2 regions of the Lederbergia graminis genome follow, and region 1 is predicted to be linked to the other one. Evidence: riboswitches for the same ligand, from Rfam matches in the RefSeq annotation. Region 1 holds a riboswitch; the other holds the start of a gene.
What was found. A riboswitch is a leader RNA that binds a small molecule or an ion and turns the genes downstream of it on or off. The one in region 1 is predicted to bind lysine.

Region 1 (8,933 bases):
ATAATGACTGCATCTGCAGGGAATGATTGAATTTCCATTGTTGTCATATTTTGAGCAACGACACCACGGCAAACGCCTTCATCATCTTTAATAATACCTAAGAAATCCCAGCCTTCATATTTATTTACTAAACCTGCTACTTCATGACGACGAACTTGCTCATCAAGAGCATATAGTAATTGTTGGCCGGTAGTCGCACCAGCAAATGCTGTACGGTGATGTTGAGTTCCTCCGAATCTACGGAAATCCAACAGACCTTCTGGTGTTCTATTAAACATTACACCCATACGATCAAATAAATTAATAATTTCTGGAGCTGCCTCACACATCGCTTTAACTGGTGGTTGATTTGCTAAGAAATCTCCACCATAAACCGTATCATCGAAATGTATATAAGGTGAATCGCCTTCACCCTTCGTATTTACTGCACCATTAATACCACCTTGTGCACATACTGAGTGTGATCTTTTTACAGGTACAAGTGAAAAGAGATCAACTTGTTTACCTTCTTCTGCAATTTTGATTGTTGCCATCAAGCCGGCCAATCCCCCGCCGACCACGATGATTTTATTATTACTCATCGTGCGACTCACTCCTTTTTTTCTCTGTTGTTCTCTCACTAGATCGAATGCTTATACGAATAGATTTGGATAAACAAATGCTAATGCTGCTCTTACCCCAATGATAGAAACTACAATAAATACACCTGTCATAATCCAGGAAGAAATGCGCTGAGATTTAGGTGATTGCGTAATTCCCCAGCGAACTAGGAAGGACCATAATCCATTGGATAAATGGAAAGTAGCTGCTAGAATACCAGCTAAATAGAGTATTAGCATTACTGGATTAGTTAAAATGTTCTCCATCATTTCAAAGTTTACTTCAGCACCTAAAGCTTTTTGAATTCTTGTTTGGTATACATGCCAGGCAATGAAGAATACTAATATGATTCCTGTAATTCTTTGAATCGTAAACAACCAGTTACGAAAAAAGCTTAATTTTACAGGATTGTTATTAGCCGTGAAGGCAATATAAATTCCCAAAATGGCATGAAACAATAACGGTATGTAAATAACAACCCACTCAAGAATATGAACGAATGGTAAATTACCCATAAAGTCAGATGCTTTGTTAAATGCTTCTTCGCCACGTGTAGCGAAATGATTAATAACTAAGTGCTGTACTAAAAATAATCCTACAGGAATTACTCCTAGTAACGAGTGCAGCCTACGCCAATAAAATTCATTTTTCCCTGCCATAAAGTTCCCCCCCTTAGTAGTTAAGCGTCTGCATTTTCAGACATGATTCTCTTATAAATTTCGACATGTCCAATTACACAAAATGTTCTATACAATTCTGTGTCATCTTTATTCTACTCCCCCCCACGAAAAGCGTCAAGGCAACGTTTTCATTTTCCGTTTCCTATTTTATTCTATATACTTTCAATCTTTTCTCATAAAAAATATAAAAAACTGTTCCATTTTAGTATATAATATGTATATAGAAAGAGGGGAATAGAGTGAAATCTACTTCATTTAATCAAGAACAACAACAGGATGGAAAAGAGTCCATACCCGTTTTTGGATATGAATTGTTACGAGATATTTTAATTCCCAGCCTTCTCGGTAAGGATACAGCAGAAATCTCTTATTGGGCAGGAAAAAACTTAGCACGTAATTTTCCACTGCTAACCATACAGGAAATCTCTTCCTTTTTCCAAGAAGCTGCATGGGGTCAACTAAATGTAATAGATGAAAACAAAAATGAAATGAAACTAGAACTAAGTGGTCCAATCGTAGAAAGACGATTACACATGAACCAAGATGCTACTTTCCAGCTCGAAGCAGGATTTATTGCTGAACAAATTGAAAAACAAAAACATGTCGTAACAGAAGCACATGCCGAAACCATATTAAAGAAAAACATTGTCCTAATAACAGTTCGCTGGGACAAACACGATGAGGTTTTATAATATTATTCATGACTATAACAAAAAATTGTAGATATTATTTAAAAGCCAAACTATAACTTGAGTTGTTTTCAAGCTAGTTGGCTTTTTTTCTATAGGTTTAAAATCGGCTAGTAGTCCTTCTAATGTTTTCTTCTACAAACAATTCTCACGGTAGTCGCATTAAGTAAACTTTTTAGAAGCGTAATCTACTAAGAATGCAAACTTACCAGCTGAGGAAATACACGTAGACTCCAGCGGAGCAAGGGCCTCGGTGAGACCAATCTTGTGCGATTAGCAAGCACATTTCGCTTTTCTAAGCCCGTGGAAAGCAAAGTGTATTTCACCAGCGGTATAGTTACACTAATATTTATTAGGAATTACAACTCATATAAATAATTCTATCCCATCTACTTCTTTCATTTCAATTATCGAACTTCTTGCCCTACAGATAGCTTGAATTCATCATGGAGAATATTAGCTGCTTCTTCCATTTTATCTTCTTCAATAACTGCTGAAACCTTAATTTCAGATGTACTAACCATCTTAATTTGGATATTTTTCTCTGCTAAAATATTAAACATTTGCGCAGCCACTCCAGGGTTAGATACCATTCCCGCTCCTACGATTGATACTTTCGCTAGTCCAGCTTCATATTCAATATGTTCAAATCCAATTGTCTCTTTTTGGCTTTCAAGAACATTCACAGCCTCTTTACGATCTTTATTTTTGATAGAGAACGATAGGTTTGTTGTATTTGTATCTGTTTGACTTTGGATAATAATATCTACATCAATATGATTTTCTGCTAAAACAGTAAACACTGATGATAGCCCAGTTAATTGATTGCTTAATCCAAAAATTGTAAGTCTTGTAATATCCTTTTCAAACGCTACTCCTCTAACTACTAAATTATTTTCCATTGAAACTTCCTCCTCAATAACTGTGCCATCTTCATTTTCTGTGCTTGATCTAACTTCTAGTGAAACATTATAGTTTTTAGCAAATTCCACTGCTCGTGGGTGTAATACTCCTGCGCCAAGGTTTGCCAATTCCAGCATTTCATCATAAGAGATAGCTGAAAGCTTTCTTGCTCCTTCCACATATCGTGGGTCTGAAGTGAATACTCCTGTTACATCCGTACAAATTAAACATTTCTCCGCATTTAGTGCAGCTGCTATTGCAACAGCAGTTGTATCTGAGCCACCTCTTCCAAGCGTAGTTATTTCTCCTGATTCAGTAATTCCTTGGAATCCTGCAGCTACTACTACTTTGCCTTCTTGTAATAATTCATCCAAACGATTTGTCTTTATATCGAGTATCCGAGCATTTGAATGGACACTTTCCGTTATAATCCCAGCTTGCCAACCTGTTAACGAAACTGCTGGTACACCTTTTTCAATAAGTGCCATAGACAGTAGTGAAATGGTTACTTGCTCTCCAGTTGTTAGAAGCATGTCCATCTCTCTTTTTGCAGGTGTTTCTGTAATTTCACCAGCTAGTTGTAATAGATGATCTGTTGTTTTTCCCATAGCAGACACAACAACTACAACATTTTTCCCAGAATTTTTTAAGTCGATAATTCGCTTAGCAACATGTTGAATTTTTTCCGTAGTTGCGACAGAAGTGCCGCCAAACTTGATTACAATCGTACCCATTACCTTGCCTTCTTTCCATGATAGTAGTTTTCACCTTAACATATCGAACGGCCAATTCAGACTTTTTTTGGACATTCTGCATTTAAAATAAAAAAGCAATGAGAGTATTCTCATTGCTTGTGAAACGCACATATAGATAAATATATCACAACATGAGATAGCTCTCCATAACGTAGAAATCGTTATGACAATCCTGCATTTCTTAAACCCAGGACCAGCGAAGAATATTATGGGTTTTCCTTCACTTCGGCAAATCGTCCCTTTCAGTATTTATCATGGAAGCCCATCCTTCTCCAAATACTTACTATTGATGATTTGCACCTCTATCTTTTCTATGAAATTGCACTTATTATATCATTGTGCAATTAATTACACAATACCTATTTATCTAAATTTTCTTTTAGAGTAGTTGCAATATCGCTTGGAATTCCTAATTCAACTATTTCCTCCACTGTCGCTTCCTTCATCTTCTTTAATGAACCAAAATGGCGTAGCAACTTTTTCTTCCGTACAGGTCCAATACCTTTAATTTCATCAAGTGTTGATTGAAAAGCCGATTTCCCTCGTAATTGTCGATGAAAAGTAATAGCAAAGCGGTGGACTTCATCTTGAATTCTTTGTAACAAATAAAATTCCTGGCTATTTCTTGCTAACGGAACAATCTCAAGTGGATTACCAAATAACAATTGAGAAGTGCGATGTTTTTCATCTTTTGCAAGGCCAGCAACTGGTACTGTTAGCCCTAATTCATCCTCAATAATTTCCTTAGCAGCATCAATTTGACCTTTACCACCATCTATTAAGATTAAGTCAGGTAATGGGAGCTTCTCCTTTAATACCCTAGTGTATCTTCTTCTAACAACTTCACGCATGGATTCATAATCATCTGGTCCTTGCACTGACTTTATTTTATATTTACGATACTCTCGTTTTTCAGGTTTACCATCAATAAAAACTACCATTGCGGAAACAGGGTCTGTACCTTGGATATTGGAGTTATCGAATGCTTCAATACGATGCGGAGTATAAATCCCCATGGCCTCTCCTAATTTATCCACTGCGTTAATAGTACGATCTTCATCACGTTCAATGAGAGAGAATTTTTCATCTAAGGCAATTTTGGCATTTTTCATAGCTAAATTAACTAAATCTTTTTTCTGACCTTTTTTCGGTTGTAATACTTTAAGATCCAATAATTGTTCAGCTAATTCTTTATCAGCATTTTCAGGAATTAATATTTCTTTTGGCTTCACATAATTTGATTGTGAATAGAACTGCCCCAAATAAGTAAGAAATTCCTCCTCTTCCTCTCGATAAACTGGAAATAATGAAACATCTCGTTCAATTAGTTTTCCTTGTCTAATGAAGAAAACCTGTACGCACATCCAACCTTTATCTAAGGCATAACCAAAAACATCACGGCTTGTATAATCAGCAGACATCATTGTTTGTTTTTCCATTGTTGTTTCGATGTTTGCTATTTGATCTCGATATTCTTTTGCACGTTCAAATTCTAACTTTTCTGCTGCTTCTAGCATTTTTTTCTGCAGGTTCTCTTTAATCTCTGTATGACCACAATTTAAAAATCTTGTAATCTCATCCGTCATTTGCTTATATGTTTCTTCCGATACTTCATTTACACTTGGTGCTAAACATTGACCTAAATGATAATATAAACAAACTCGGTCACACATGGTATTGCATTTTCTTAGTGGATATAAACGATCAAGTAGTTTTTTTGTTTCATTTGCGGCAAGAGCATTCGGATACGGTCCAAAATATTTACCTTTATCCTTTTTGACTTTTCTTGTAATTATTAGCCTTGGATGTCGTTCATTCGTTATCTTGATATATGGATAACTTTTATCGTCTTTCAGCATGACGTTATATTTAGGATTATGCTTCTTTATTAAGTTCATTTCTAAAATTAATGCTTCGATATTAGAGGAAGTTACAATATATTCAAAATCTTCAATTTCACTAACCAAGCGTTGCGTTTTCGTATCATGAGAACCAGTAAAATAGGATCTAACTCTATTTTTCAGTATTTTTGCTTTTCCAACATAAATAATTGTATTTTGACGGTCCTTCATTAAATAACAGCCAGGTTGATCTGGCAATATTGCTAGTTTATTTTTAATTATTTCATTCATGTTCTACCACTCCAAAAAACGTATGAAAAAAATCCGAGCAACCAAGCTCGGATTTATATGTCTTACATATGTTTATTAAGTAATTCAGCTAGAGCTTCTTTCGGTTGGAAACCAACTACTTTATCAACCGTTTCGCCATCTTTCATTACAATAAGAGTTGGAATACTCATGATTCCATATTTACTAGCAGTTTCTTGGTTTTCGTCGACGTCAACTTTGACGATTTTTGCTTTCCCGTCAAGATCTCCATCAAGTTCTTCTAAAACAGGTGCAATCATTTTACAAGGTCCGCACCAAGTTGCCCAAAAATCTACTAATACTAATCCTTCGCCCGTTTCCGCAGCAAAAGTTGCATCTGTTGCATGTGTAATAGCCATAATTATTACCTCCTCTTTATATACATTATAAAGCTAAGGACAGTATATCACCAGAATTGTCATCTTGCTAACAATTTGCTTCAATAATTACTCTTACCATTTAATTAATTTTCATGAGGTAGCTGCTTTTATTTTTTTAAACTCTTCTGTTAATAAAGGAACTACTTCAAATAAGTCACCAACAATTCCATAATCGGCTACATTAAAGATATTCGCATCAGGATCTTTATTGATAGCTACAATAACCTTTGAATTGCTCATCCCAGCTAAATGTTGAATAGCACCTGAAATTCCGCAAGCAATATACAAGTCTGGTGTAACAACTTTTCCTGTTTGGCCAATTTGCAAGGAATAATCACAGTAATCCGCATCACATGCACCTCGTGAAGCGCCAACTGCTCCACCTAGTACAGAGGCCAATTCCTTTAGTGGTTCGAACCCCTCTGCACTTTTAACTCCGCGTCCCCCTGCAACTACAACTTTAGCCTCTGACAAATCAACACCATCGCTTGCCTTGCGTACTACTTCCTGCACAATGGTTCGTAAATCTGTAATATTTGCAGAAATCTTTTCTATTTCACCACTTCGAGATCCATCTTTATCCAATGCTTCAATATTATTTGGCCTAATAGTAATAATGACAACATCATCTAACGTTTTCTTTTTTTCAAAAGCTTTACCTGAATAAATAGGCCTAGTGAAGATGACATCATCATCTTCCACCTCAATTGAAGTAACATCAGAAATTAGGCCTACATTTAACTTACTTGCAATTTTTGGTGCTAGATCTTTACCTAAAGCTGTATGTCCAATAATAATCCCTTCTGGGTTTTCCTGGTTCACAATTTCTAATAAGGCTTGTGAGTAACCATCAGAACTATAATTCTTTAACTTCTCATCTTCCACTACAAGTACACGATCTGCCCCATAATGAAGTAACTCAGTGCCGAGCGAAGCTATTTTTTCTCCTAATAAAGCTACAACCACTTGACCACTTTCCGCAAGTTGTCTACCCGCTGCAATTGCTTCAAACGAAACATTTCTAAGTGAATGATCACGCACTTCTGCAAGTACAAGTATTTTTTTCGCCATTTTCTAGCCCTCCCAAGAACATACTAATTCTTAAATCGTTTTACTTAACAAGTTAGCTAGCTCCTTCACTTGCTCTTCTATTTCACCTGTAATAATTCTTCCTGCTTGTTTCTTTGGTGGGAGAAATACTTCAATTGTTTTTGTTCTTGCAGATACATCTTCCTCCTCTAAATCTAGATCATCAAGTTCAATTTCTTCTAATGGTTTTTTCTTTGCTTTCATAATTCCAGGTAAAGATGGGTATCGTGGCTCATTTAACCCTTGTTGGGCCGTAATTAATAGTGGTAGTGTAGATTCGATTACCTCTGAATCTCCTTCCACATCGCGAACAACTTTAACTTCTTTCCCTGATATCTCTAGCTTCGTAATCGTAGTGATATAAGGTATTCCTAAAATGTCTGCTACACGAGGACCTACTTGACCAGAACCACCATCAATTGCTACATTTCCAGCAAGAATTAAATCCGCTTCCTTATCAGATAAATATTCACCTATAATTTTAGCAATTGTATACTGATCACACTCTTCTACATCCTCATCAATATTAATGAGTGTCGCCTTATCTGCCCCCATTGCAAGAGCAGTTCTTAATTGTTTCTCTGCATCTTCTGATCCAACTGTTACAACAGTTACTTCACCACCGTGTTCATCTCTAACCCTTATCGCTTCTTCTATGGCATATTCATCATAAGGATTAATAATGAATTCTGCCCCATCCTCATTGATTTCTCCATTATTAATACTGATACGTTCTTCCGTATCGAATGTTCTTTTTATTAAGACATAAATATTCATACGTTCCCCTCCTACATTTCGTCTATTTTCCTTTAAAATTAGGTTCACGCTTTTCTAAAAATGCTTGTATACCTTCCTTCCTATCTTCCGTATTAAATAATGTCCCAAATCGTTCTGCTTCACGTTTCACACCTTTATCAAATTGATTCGTTTTTGTGTATTGTAATTGTTCAATAACCGCACGTAACACGATAGGACTTTTCTTAGCGATTTTTTCTGCCATTACCATTCCCTGCTCAAACAGCTCATCCTCAGGAAATGATTTGTTAGCTAATCCCCATTTAACCGCTTCTTTTCCTGTAATAGGTTCACTTGTCAACATCATTTCCGCTGCTTTTGCAGGACCAACTAGTCTTGGTAAACGTTGTGTACCAGCAAATCCAGGTATAATTCCTAATTGTAATTCCGGTAGACCTAATGTAGCAGTATCACTAACAAGACGAAGATGACATGCCATCGCAAGCTCCAAACCACCACCGAGAGCAGCTCCATGGACTACGGCGATAATTGGCTTTGGAAACTTTTCAATCTTATCAAAAGTTTGCTGCCCCCTTTCAGCCAATATAGAGAATTCTTCACCACTTTTTACTTGGGTAAATTCTTTAATATCTGCTCCTGCTGAAAAGAATCGTCCCTCACCACGGATGATTACAGATCGAATTTGTTGATCATGCTCTATTTCATCTAAAATGCTAGAAATTTCACTTATTAAATTAGATGAAAGTGCATTTGCTGGTGGTCTATTAATAGAAATAATTGCAACGGAATTTTCCTTTTTAAGAGTTAAATTTTCCATACTACACTATATTCCTCCTCTATGTACAAACATGAAAGTTTTTTATTATTTTCCACAACCATTTAATAAAAGTCGTTGAACAGCTGGTGCTAATTCTACTAAATCATATTTTTG
Region 2 (8,933 bases), on a different contig from region 1:
CTTTTTCTTCTCAAGGCGGGCACGATGAACGACCTTGCATGACCGCTTTAAGCTTTTTCTTCTCAAGGCGGGCACGATGAACGACCTTGCATGACCGCTTTAAGCTTTTTCTTCTCAAGGCGGGCACGATGAACGACCTTGCATGACTGCTTTAAGCTTTTTCTTCTCAAGGAGGGCACAATGGACGCTCTTGCGTGACCGCTCTGACCTTTTTCTTCTCGAGGTGGGAACGATGGACGCTCTTGCGTGACCACTCCAAGCTTTTTCTCCTTGAGGTGGGCACAATGGACGCTCTTGCGTGACCACTCCAAGCTTTTTTCTTCTCGAGGTGGGCACGTTGAACAAGCCAGCGTGATCGCTCTACTCTTTTTCTCCTCGAGCAGAGCACGATGTATCCGCCTACGTTCCCTCCTCTCCCATTTTCCACGCGAAGAGGCACGTTAGAACCCGCTATCTTGACCTCGTAAGAGATTTTACAAGTAAAGAGAGCACGTGACCTGACGGTACGTGCTCTCTCCTTCTCTTCCAGTGCTCGTTAAATTGTTTTCTTTATCTAATTGTATTTAAATTTTTCCTTTTCCATAAAATTAATACGGAACACAGTAGCAAAATCGCAATTGTAACTAATCCTAATAACGTATTATTTGTAAACCCTATTACAATATATCCCATTGCCGAGATTAGTCCGGTTAGTATTGCATACGGTAGTTGGGTCATTACATGATCCATTAAATTACTACCTGCGCCAGTTGACGAGAGAATTGTTGTATCAGAAATTGGTGAACAATGATCGCCCATGACCGCACCTGCTAAGACAGCAGCTAGTGTCGGTAAAAGTAAAGAACTGTCTGTAACCATAATAATTTGACTTGCTATAGGTAATAATATTCCAAATGCTCCCCAAGAAGTTCCTGTTGCAAATGCCATTACAGCAGCACCAATAAACAAAATTACTGGTAGGAAGCCAACATGTAAGTTTGAGCTTTCAACTAAGCTCCCTAGATACACTCCTGTGCCCAATAAATCTATTAATGTAATCAAAGCCCAGGCGAAAAATAATATTAAAACTGCAGACATCATCGATTTCACACCACTAACAAAAGCAGTAGATAATAACTTTGGTTGCACAGTCTGATATTTTTTAGATTGAATGAAAAATAACATGATGATTACTAATAAACTAATAATCCCACCAATTACAAGCGATAGCGCAACATCGGCATTACCAAAAATGTTCATTAACGTAATCTCATCCGAATTTTGAATTCCACTCCAAATGATCGCCCCTATTGTACCTATAAATAGAGCGATAATTGGCCAAAGCAAATCTCTCACTCGACCTTTTTCACTTACAGGAATGTCGATTTGCACTTCACCTGGTATTGTTTTGTTTTCGTCATATGGTATTCCTGTAGCAATCGTCCGCTCTTCATGTTTTTTCATACTACCAAAATCAACATTAAGAATAGCAATGACAAACACAAATATTAACGTTGTCCAAACATACAAATTCATTGGAATCATTTGTATAAAAGCAGTGAATACAGACATATCCGTAATTTGATGCGTTGCAAAAACTGTTGCTAATATCCCCATAATATAAGCACCCCAACTTGAAATTGGAGATACAACACATATAGGTGCGGATGTAGAATCAATGATATATGCTAACTTTGCTCGTGATATACGATGTCTATCTGTGATTGGTCTAGCAACTTGTCCAACTGCAAGTGCGTTAAAATAATCATCAATGAAAATGATAATGCTCAAAATCGCAGCTAAAAGTTGAGCCCCTTTTCGATTTTTCACTTTTGTAATAGCCCATTCTCCAAAAGCACGGCTTCCTCCAACCATGTTGATTAAGACCGTAATAACTCCAAGGATAAATAAGAATAATACAATATAAATATTCCACGTATTTAATGAACCATCATCTATGAAAATTCCTTTAATTGCATCCCATAGATAAATTGCAGAGTTTTTGATACTCCCTTGCCCTAATAATAATGCTGAAGCAATAATTCCCGTCCCGAGAGACAGTAGCACTCTTTTTGTTAATATAACCATAACTATTGCCAAAATAGGCGGTAGTATGGACCATATAGTGTTTTCCATTGATAATACCCTCCTGTATAATGTCGCAACAAAGTTGGACGAATAAACAGTCACGGCAGAAAAAAAACATAAAAAAGAGTAATGATAGAGATCTATCATTACTCTTGTAATGTAATGGTTCTCCATCGTGATCTGTAGCTCCCCATATTTAGTAGATACTAAATACGAGAGTGTTACTCTTATTCAAAGCAACACCAACGAGAAATAGCTGACAATATTACTCGCTTCGGCAAATGAACCTTTCCATTGTGGTCATTGTTGTCATCCTCACACAACTTACTCATTTCATTCGCGCCTCTACCCCATCCGATTGATAAGGTTAATATACAATTTGTTATTCTAATATAATATATCATGCATTACACTCTAAAGCAAATACTAAGGAGTGGAATCTGTTGGCAATTGTATAGATGGACTTAAACTTGTATTTCCATTATAAAATTGCGGTACTTCCCCAGGAAAATAGCCTATCGCAATTGGGACCTTTTGATGCACAGTAGCTATGTCAGACGCAAAAGGAATAATAATTTCAATGTTCACTTCTATTTCTATCATAACTGTAATAAAAGCATTATTGATAGGATGATATTCTACAACCGGTTTTACATTGGTGCGCACATTCCCAATTGCAGTAAACTTTATTGGGATTCTAGGACCCAAGTTTCCAAGTAAAGCATTATTTGTCGCCTGTCCAAGAGGAAAGGAATATACGATCCCTTCCTCTTTACTTGTTTTATCATAATCAAACTTAATTGCAGAATCAGTTTCCAATGTTGCTAGATCACCTGTTTCTGCATATTTTATATTTTGCTGAATTGCTTTCGCAAGGTCTGACTGTGCCTTATTAATTATATCTGTTTTAAATATGACGGCTGAACCACCAGATCCATTCGGGACAATCTCAGCAATTTCTCTAATATCCTTCACATTAGGTACAACGTCTGCCACTGCTTTATCTATCACCATTGGTGCAATTTTCTTTGTTGTTGATTCTGCATAACTTTGTAATGTGGGCTTCATCCCTTTATTCACTATCCAGAGCCCTAAAGCTGTAGAAAAAATAAAAAACACAAAAGTTAGTAGTAATACGTAACGAAACGGCAAAGGGCCGCGGCGTATCTTTCGAGCTCGAAATACAGCCAAAAAAAATCCCTCCCTTACAAGCAAATGTATGCATGAAAGAGGGATGGTAGGATAATTTTATTTAAATATATCTTTTCATTTTTACATCATTTTTAATAATGCTTCTTTACCAATCATACCTTTTTTTATACCTAATTTTTCAGCCGCTACTGTTACTGACTCAAGTGGAGCCTCCAGAAGTTGTTCAATGGTTTTGACTCCGACTGCTCTTCCCGATATAATTTGTCGATCTAAAAGTTTCGTATTGAGTAAATGTACATCAAGTGCACCACACATAATGTACCCTTTATCGTTTGATATTGTAAGCAAGGTAGTTTTTGGTAAAAATACAGTTGTTGCTATGAACGTATGTCCTTCGATTATAACTGGTTCTACATTTACCATTTACATTCACTCCTTCCAATACCATATAGTATGTCTAGGGTGAATAATAGTTTACTGTAGATTTCCCTTGAAACTAAAACTGTACTATTGACTATATAGACATTTGTTTTAGTTTCCATTCCATAATATCTCGAAGAAATTCTGGCATTAAATATTGCTTTATTTGTGAACGTTGAATTTCTGGAAAAAATTTTCCGAATGTGAACATATCTGTTGTTGCTAGCTTATACATGTTCTCAGGCTCTAACGGTTTTTGATTCATAAAAACCTCATTATTGTCGATGAATACGCCTTTAGTAACGAAGTTTCCCATTACAGATCCTCTAAAACCGAGACCAATAACTGGTAATTTGGACCAACTTTCATCTTCAGCATGTAAAAGAATTTCTTTTAACTCCGCACCTGATAATTCAACTATACACGGGTTAATTGGATGAGGAAGCATCTGGTGCAAATCATATTTTGTAATTCTTCCACTGTTTAATGGGGTTAACACAACTCCGGAATTAATTAAAGTACAATCTGCATTACACCATTCATGGAGAGCTTCACATAATAATTCAGCTAATGGTGATGGTTCTTTCCAAGAGAACGATAGACTATTATCCATATATGTCACTGTTTCATTCAGCAGCTGTTTTCCTTTATCAAGAAAGGATTGTATTTTTTCCTCTTCATCTTGAACTGAAGGTAATAACTCCGTTTCATATAAAGTTGCTTCCATTTGTATCCTGTTTTGAATCTCTAATTGTACATACCCAACATAACGCCCATACTTCCCCGCAGCAGCCATGAAGGCATTATCCGTTTGCTTCCCTTCCAGAAAATAATGATGTGTATGTGCACCTAGGATTAAATCAATCTCTGGATATTGCTCAGCTATTTTTTCATCATCATGTATTCCTAAGTGAGATAACAAAATTATCATATCTGTTTTATCTTTCATCTCATTGATTTGCATCGTTAATTCTGTAAAGGGTTCCGATAATTCCCAACCAAGTAATCCATATAATTTTTTATAATATGTAGTAACAGCAGTTACTCCTATTCTAGTGCCCTTTTTCGTTTCGTAAATCTGATAAGGCAACACCCAATCTGGCCGTTTTTGTTCAGGTAAATATAAGTTAGCAACAATCACATCAAAATTAGCTTCTTCATACAATGATGCAAGCCCTTGATGCGGCATCGTAATACCTTCATTGTTTCCAATTGTAACAGCCGTATATTGTGCATTGTTTAATAATTTTGTGTTACCCTTTCCCATCGTCGCTTCGGTATATGGATGAAAACGGTCGGAAAAATCACCGATATCAAATAGAAATACTTCTTCTCCCTCTAGTTCATGTTGTTGCTTCCGTTGTTTAATAAATGCTTCAATTCGAGGCCAATTTTCAAAATGACTATGGAGATCGTTTGTATGATAAATATGAATTTTTTCAATCATAATAAATACACTTCCATATCTTAGAGCACATATTTATATTCTTCATTGTAGCGAATTACATAAGAATTTTCATCTAGGAAAATAAAAAACCTGCCAAGCAAGATATTGCCTGACAGGTTCCATGGATGTAGTTCGATTAACCGATACTACCTTCCATTTCGAATTTGATTAATCTATTCATTTCAACCGCATATTCCATTGGAAGTTCTTTTGTAAATGGCTCAATGAAGCCCATTACAATCATTTCTGTTGCTTCTTGTTCAGAAACACCACGGCTCATTAAATAGAATAGTTGTTCTTCAGATACTTTAGAAACTTTCGCTTCGTGTTCCAATGAGATATTGTCATTCAGGATCTCATTGTATGGAATCGTATCAGATGTAGATTGATTATCCATAATCAAAGTATCACACTCGATATTGGAGCGTGCACCATCTGCTTTACGACCGAAATGAACAATACCACGGTATGTTACTTTACCACCATGCTTGGAGATGGATTTAGAAACAATAGAGGATGAAGTATTTGGTGCTAAATGCATCATTTTCGCACCTGCATCCTGATGTTGCCCTTTACCAGCAAGCGCAATGGATAATGTCATACCACGTGCACCTTCCCCTTTCAGGAAAACAGCAGGATATTTCATTGTCAATTTCGAACCAATATTACCATCAATCCATTCCATTGTTGCGCGTTCTTCACAAACTGCACGCTTCGTTACAAGGTTATACACGTTATTTGCCCAGTTTTGAATAGTTGTATAACGGCAGTATGCATCTTTTTTAATGATAATCTCTACTACAGCGCTGTGTAGGGAGTTTGTTGTATAAACTGGTGCTGTACATCCTTCAACATAGTGTACAGATGCACCTTCATCTACGATAATAAGTGTTCTCTCAAATTGCCCCATGTTTTCTGAGTTAATACGGAAATATGCTTGGAGCGGAGTATCCACTTTTACACCTGGTGGTACATAAATAAAGGATCCACCAGACCAAACTGCAGAGTTTAATGCAGCAAATTTATTATCAGAAGGAGGGATTACAGTTGCCCAATGCTCGCGGAAAATATCTTCATTTTCCTTTAACGCTGAATCTGTATCTTTAAAAACAATTCCCATATCTTCTAAGTCTTGCTTCATATTATGATACACAACTTCAGATTCATATTGAGCGGAAACACCAGCAAGGTATTTTTGTTCTGCTTCTGGAATCCCAAGCTTGTCAAATGTTTGTTTTATTTCTTCCGGTACTTCATCCCAGCTTCTTTCTGTTTGCTCAGATGGTTTTACATAGTATCTAATTTCGTCAAAGTTAAGAGAATTTAAATCTCCACCCCATTGTGGCATTGGCATTTTGTAAAACTGCTCCAATGATTTAAGACGGAAATCGAGCATCCATTGTGGCTCTTCTTTCATTTTGGAAATTTCCTTAACGATTTCTGGAGTTAGTCCACGTTCAGAACGAAATACGGAAACGTCTTTGTCACTAAATCCATATTTGTAATCGCCGATTTCAGGTGCCTTTTTAGCCATTGATCATTCCTCCATTTCCTATTTTTGTTCAGCCAATCCTTTTTCCATTGCTTTCCACGCAAGTGTTGCACACTTAATGCGAGCTGGAAATTTAGAAACGCCTTGCAACGCTTCAATATCACCTAGGTCAACTGAATCATCAAGTTCATAATCATTTCCTTGGATCATTTCGGAGAAGATTTGGGAAAGTTTCATTGCTTGTTCTACGTTCTGACCAATAATAGTCTGCGTCATCATCGATGCAGAGGCCATAGAAATAGAGCAACCTTCCCCTTCGAATTTCGCATCCGTAACCTTTCCATCCTCAACCTTCATTGTCAGATGGATCCGGTCTCCACATGTCGGATTATTCATATCGACTGTCAAGCTGCCATCTGCAAGGCTGCCTTTGTTGCGCGGGTTTTTATAATGATCCATAATTACTTGGCGGTAGAGGGTATCCAGGTTATTAAAAGCCATTCGTAAAATACTCCTTTGTTCTGACAAGCCCTTCTACAAGCTTATCAACGTCTTGTTCCGTGTTATACAAGTAAAAACTTGCTCTTGCAGTTGCAGATACGTTTAGCCATTTCATCAAGGGTTGTGCACAATGATGACCAGCACGTACCGCAATTCCTTCTGCATCTATTACTGTAGCTACATCGTGTGGATGTACATCTTCTAAATTAAAAGTAACTACTCCAGCACGGTGTTCTGTTTTTTGTGGTCCATAAATTGTAAGACCTTCAATAGCAGACATTTTCTCCAATGCATATGCTGCTAGTTTATGTTCATGTTCCAGAATATTTTCCATTCCAACTTCATTTAAAAAGTCAATTGCAGCCCCTAATCCAATTGCACCTGCAATGATTGGTGTACCTGCTTCGAATTTCCATGGTAGCTCTTTCCAAGTGGATTCTTGAAGACCAACAAAATCGATCATCTCACCACCAAATTCAACTGGCTCCATGTTTTCAAGTAATTCTTTCTTACCATAAAGAACCCCAATTCCTGTCGGACCACACATTTTATGTGCTGAAAATGCAAAGAAGTCACAATCTAAATCACGCACGTCCACTTTCATATGAGGAGTACTTTGAGCACCATCCACCACTATGATTGCACCATTTTCATGAGCAATAGCTGCAATTTCCTTAATCGGATTAATTACACCAAGTACATTGGAAACTTGCATGATGGATACTATTTTTGTGTTTGAGGTGATTGTAGCTCGAGCATCATCAAGTGATATCGTTCCATCTGGTTGGAGAGGAATATACTTTAGAATTGCTCCTGTTTGCCTTGCAACTTGTTGCCAAGGAATAATATTACTATGGTGTTCCATGTAAGTAATGACAATTTCATCGCCTTCTTGAAGATTATCTCTTCCGTAACTCGCTGCGACTGTATTTAATGCGGTAGTAGTACCGCGTGTGAATATAATTTCTTCTCTTGACGCTGCATTGATAAATTTACGTACTTTATCACGAGCATCTTCATATTTGTCAGTGGCTTTCGTACCAAGAGTATGAACACCCCGATGCACATTCGAATTGTAGCCTTTATAATATTCCTCTAAAGTCTCAATTACTTGTAACGGCTTTTGTGAGGTCGCTGCGCTGTCCAAATAAACGAGCGGATTTCCGTTCACCTCTTGGTCGAGAATAGGAAATAATTTGCGAACCTCAGCAACATTCATTATTGAACTTTCCTTTCAATAATGGCTGTTAACTGATCTTTTACAGCTTCAATTGGTAGTTTTTCTACAACTGGTGATAAGAAACCATGAATAATTAAGCGCTCTGCCTCTGCCTTCGTAATACCACGGCTCATTAAATAATATAATTGTAAAGGATCTACGCGGCCTACTGAAGCTGCATGACCTGCCATAACATCATCTTCATCAATTAGAAGAATAGGGTTTGCATCGCCACGTGCCTTTTCACTCAACATTAGTACGCGAGATTCTTGAACAGCATTAGATCCAGAAGCACCTTTTTCTATTTTTCCAATTCCATTGAAAATAGAAGATGCAGAATCCTTCATTACACCATGTTTTAAAATGAAGCCTTCTGTATTTTTCCCAAAATGAACAATACTTGTTGTAAAGTTTTGCGTTTGTTTTCCTCTACCTACAACAACTGTTTTTGCATCACTATTAGAGCCATCGCCCATTAGGTTTGTAATATTTTCAAAGATTGTGTTGCCATCATTCATCATGCCGAGTGCCCAATCAAGTTGTGCATCACGACCAGTTACACCACGACGGTTAACATAAACAGTCGATCCTTCTGGTAGTGTATCAACTGCTCCGAAGACAACTTTCGCATTATT

Region 2: linked by a shared signal. The riboswitch ahead of ACFPM4_RS19590 (Na+/H+ antiporter NhaC family protein) and the one ahead of ACFPM4_RS19005 (aspartate kinase) in region 1 are both predicted to bind lysine.

Annotation. Positions count from the first base shown of each region.
Region 1 covers NZ_JBHSMC010000029.1:197,202-206,134, forward strand. Annotated here, with positions in the region: gene sdhA (succinate dehydrogenase flavoprotein subunit) at 1-581, opposite strand, end outside; gene ACFPM4_RS18995 (succinate dehydrogenase cytochrome b558 subunit) at 633-1,259, opposite strand; gene ACFPM4_RS19000 (YslB family protein) at 1,520-1,972, shown strand; gene ACFPM4_RS19005 (aspartate kinase) at 2,377-3,606, opposite strand; lysine riboswitch at 3,757-3,940, opposite strand; gene uvrC (excinuclease ABC subunit UvrC) at 3,987-5,759, opposite strand; gene trxA (thioredoxin) at 5,822-6,136, opposite strand; gene ACFPM4_RS19020 (electron transfer flavoprotein subunit alpha/FixB family protein) at 6,248-7,228, opposite strand; gene ACFPM4_RS19025 (electron transfer flavoprotein subunit beta/FixA family protein) at 7,259-8,023, opposite strand; gene ACFPM4_RS19030 (enoyl-CoA hydratase) at 8,046-8,819, opposite strand; gene ACFPM4_RS19035 (TetR/AcrR family transcriptional regulator) at 8,865-8,933, opposite strand, start outside.
Region 2 covers NZ_JBHSMC010000043.1:29,408-38,340, reverse strand. Annotated here, with positions in the region: gene ACFPM4_RS19590 (Na+/H+ antiporter NhaC family protein) at 550-2,115, opposite strand; lysine riboswitch at 2,243-2,423, opposite strand; gene yunB (sporulation protein YunB) at 2,494-3,258, opposite strand; gene ACFPM4_RS19580 (YunC family protein) at 3,340-3,642, opposite strand; gene ACFPM4_RS19575 (bifunctional metallophosphatase/5'-nucleotidase) at 3,734-5,086, opposite strand; gene sufB (Fe-S cluster assembly protein SufB) at 5,223-6,620, opposite strand; gene sufU (Fe-S cluster assembly sulfur transfer protein SufU) at 6,639-7,079, opposite strand; gene ACFPM4_RS19560 (cysteine desulfurase) at 7,069-8,298, opposite strand; gene sufD (Fe-S cluster assembly protein SufD) at 8,298-8,933, opposite strand, start outside.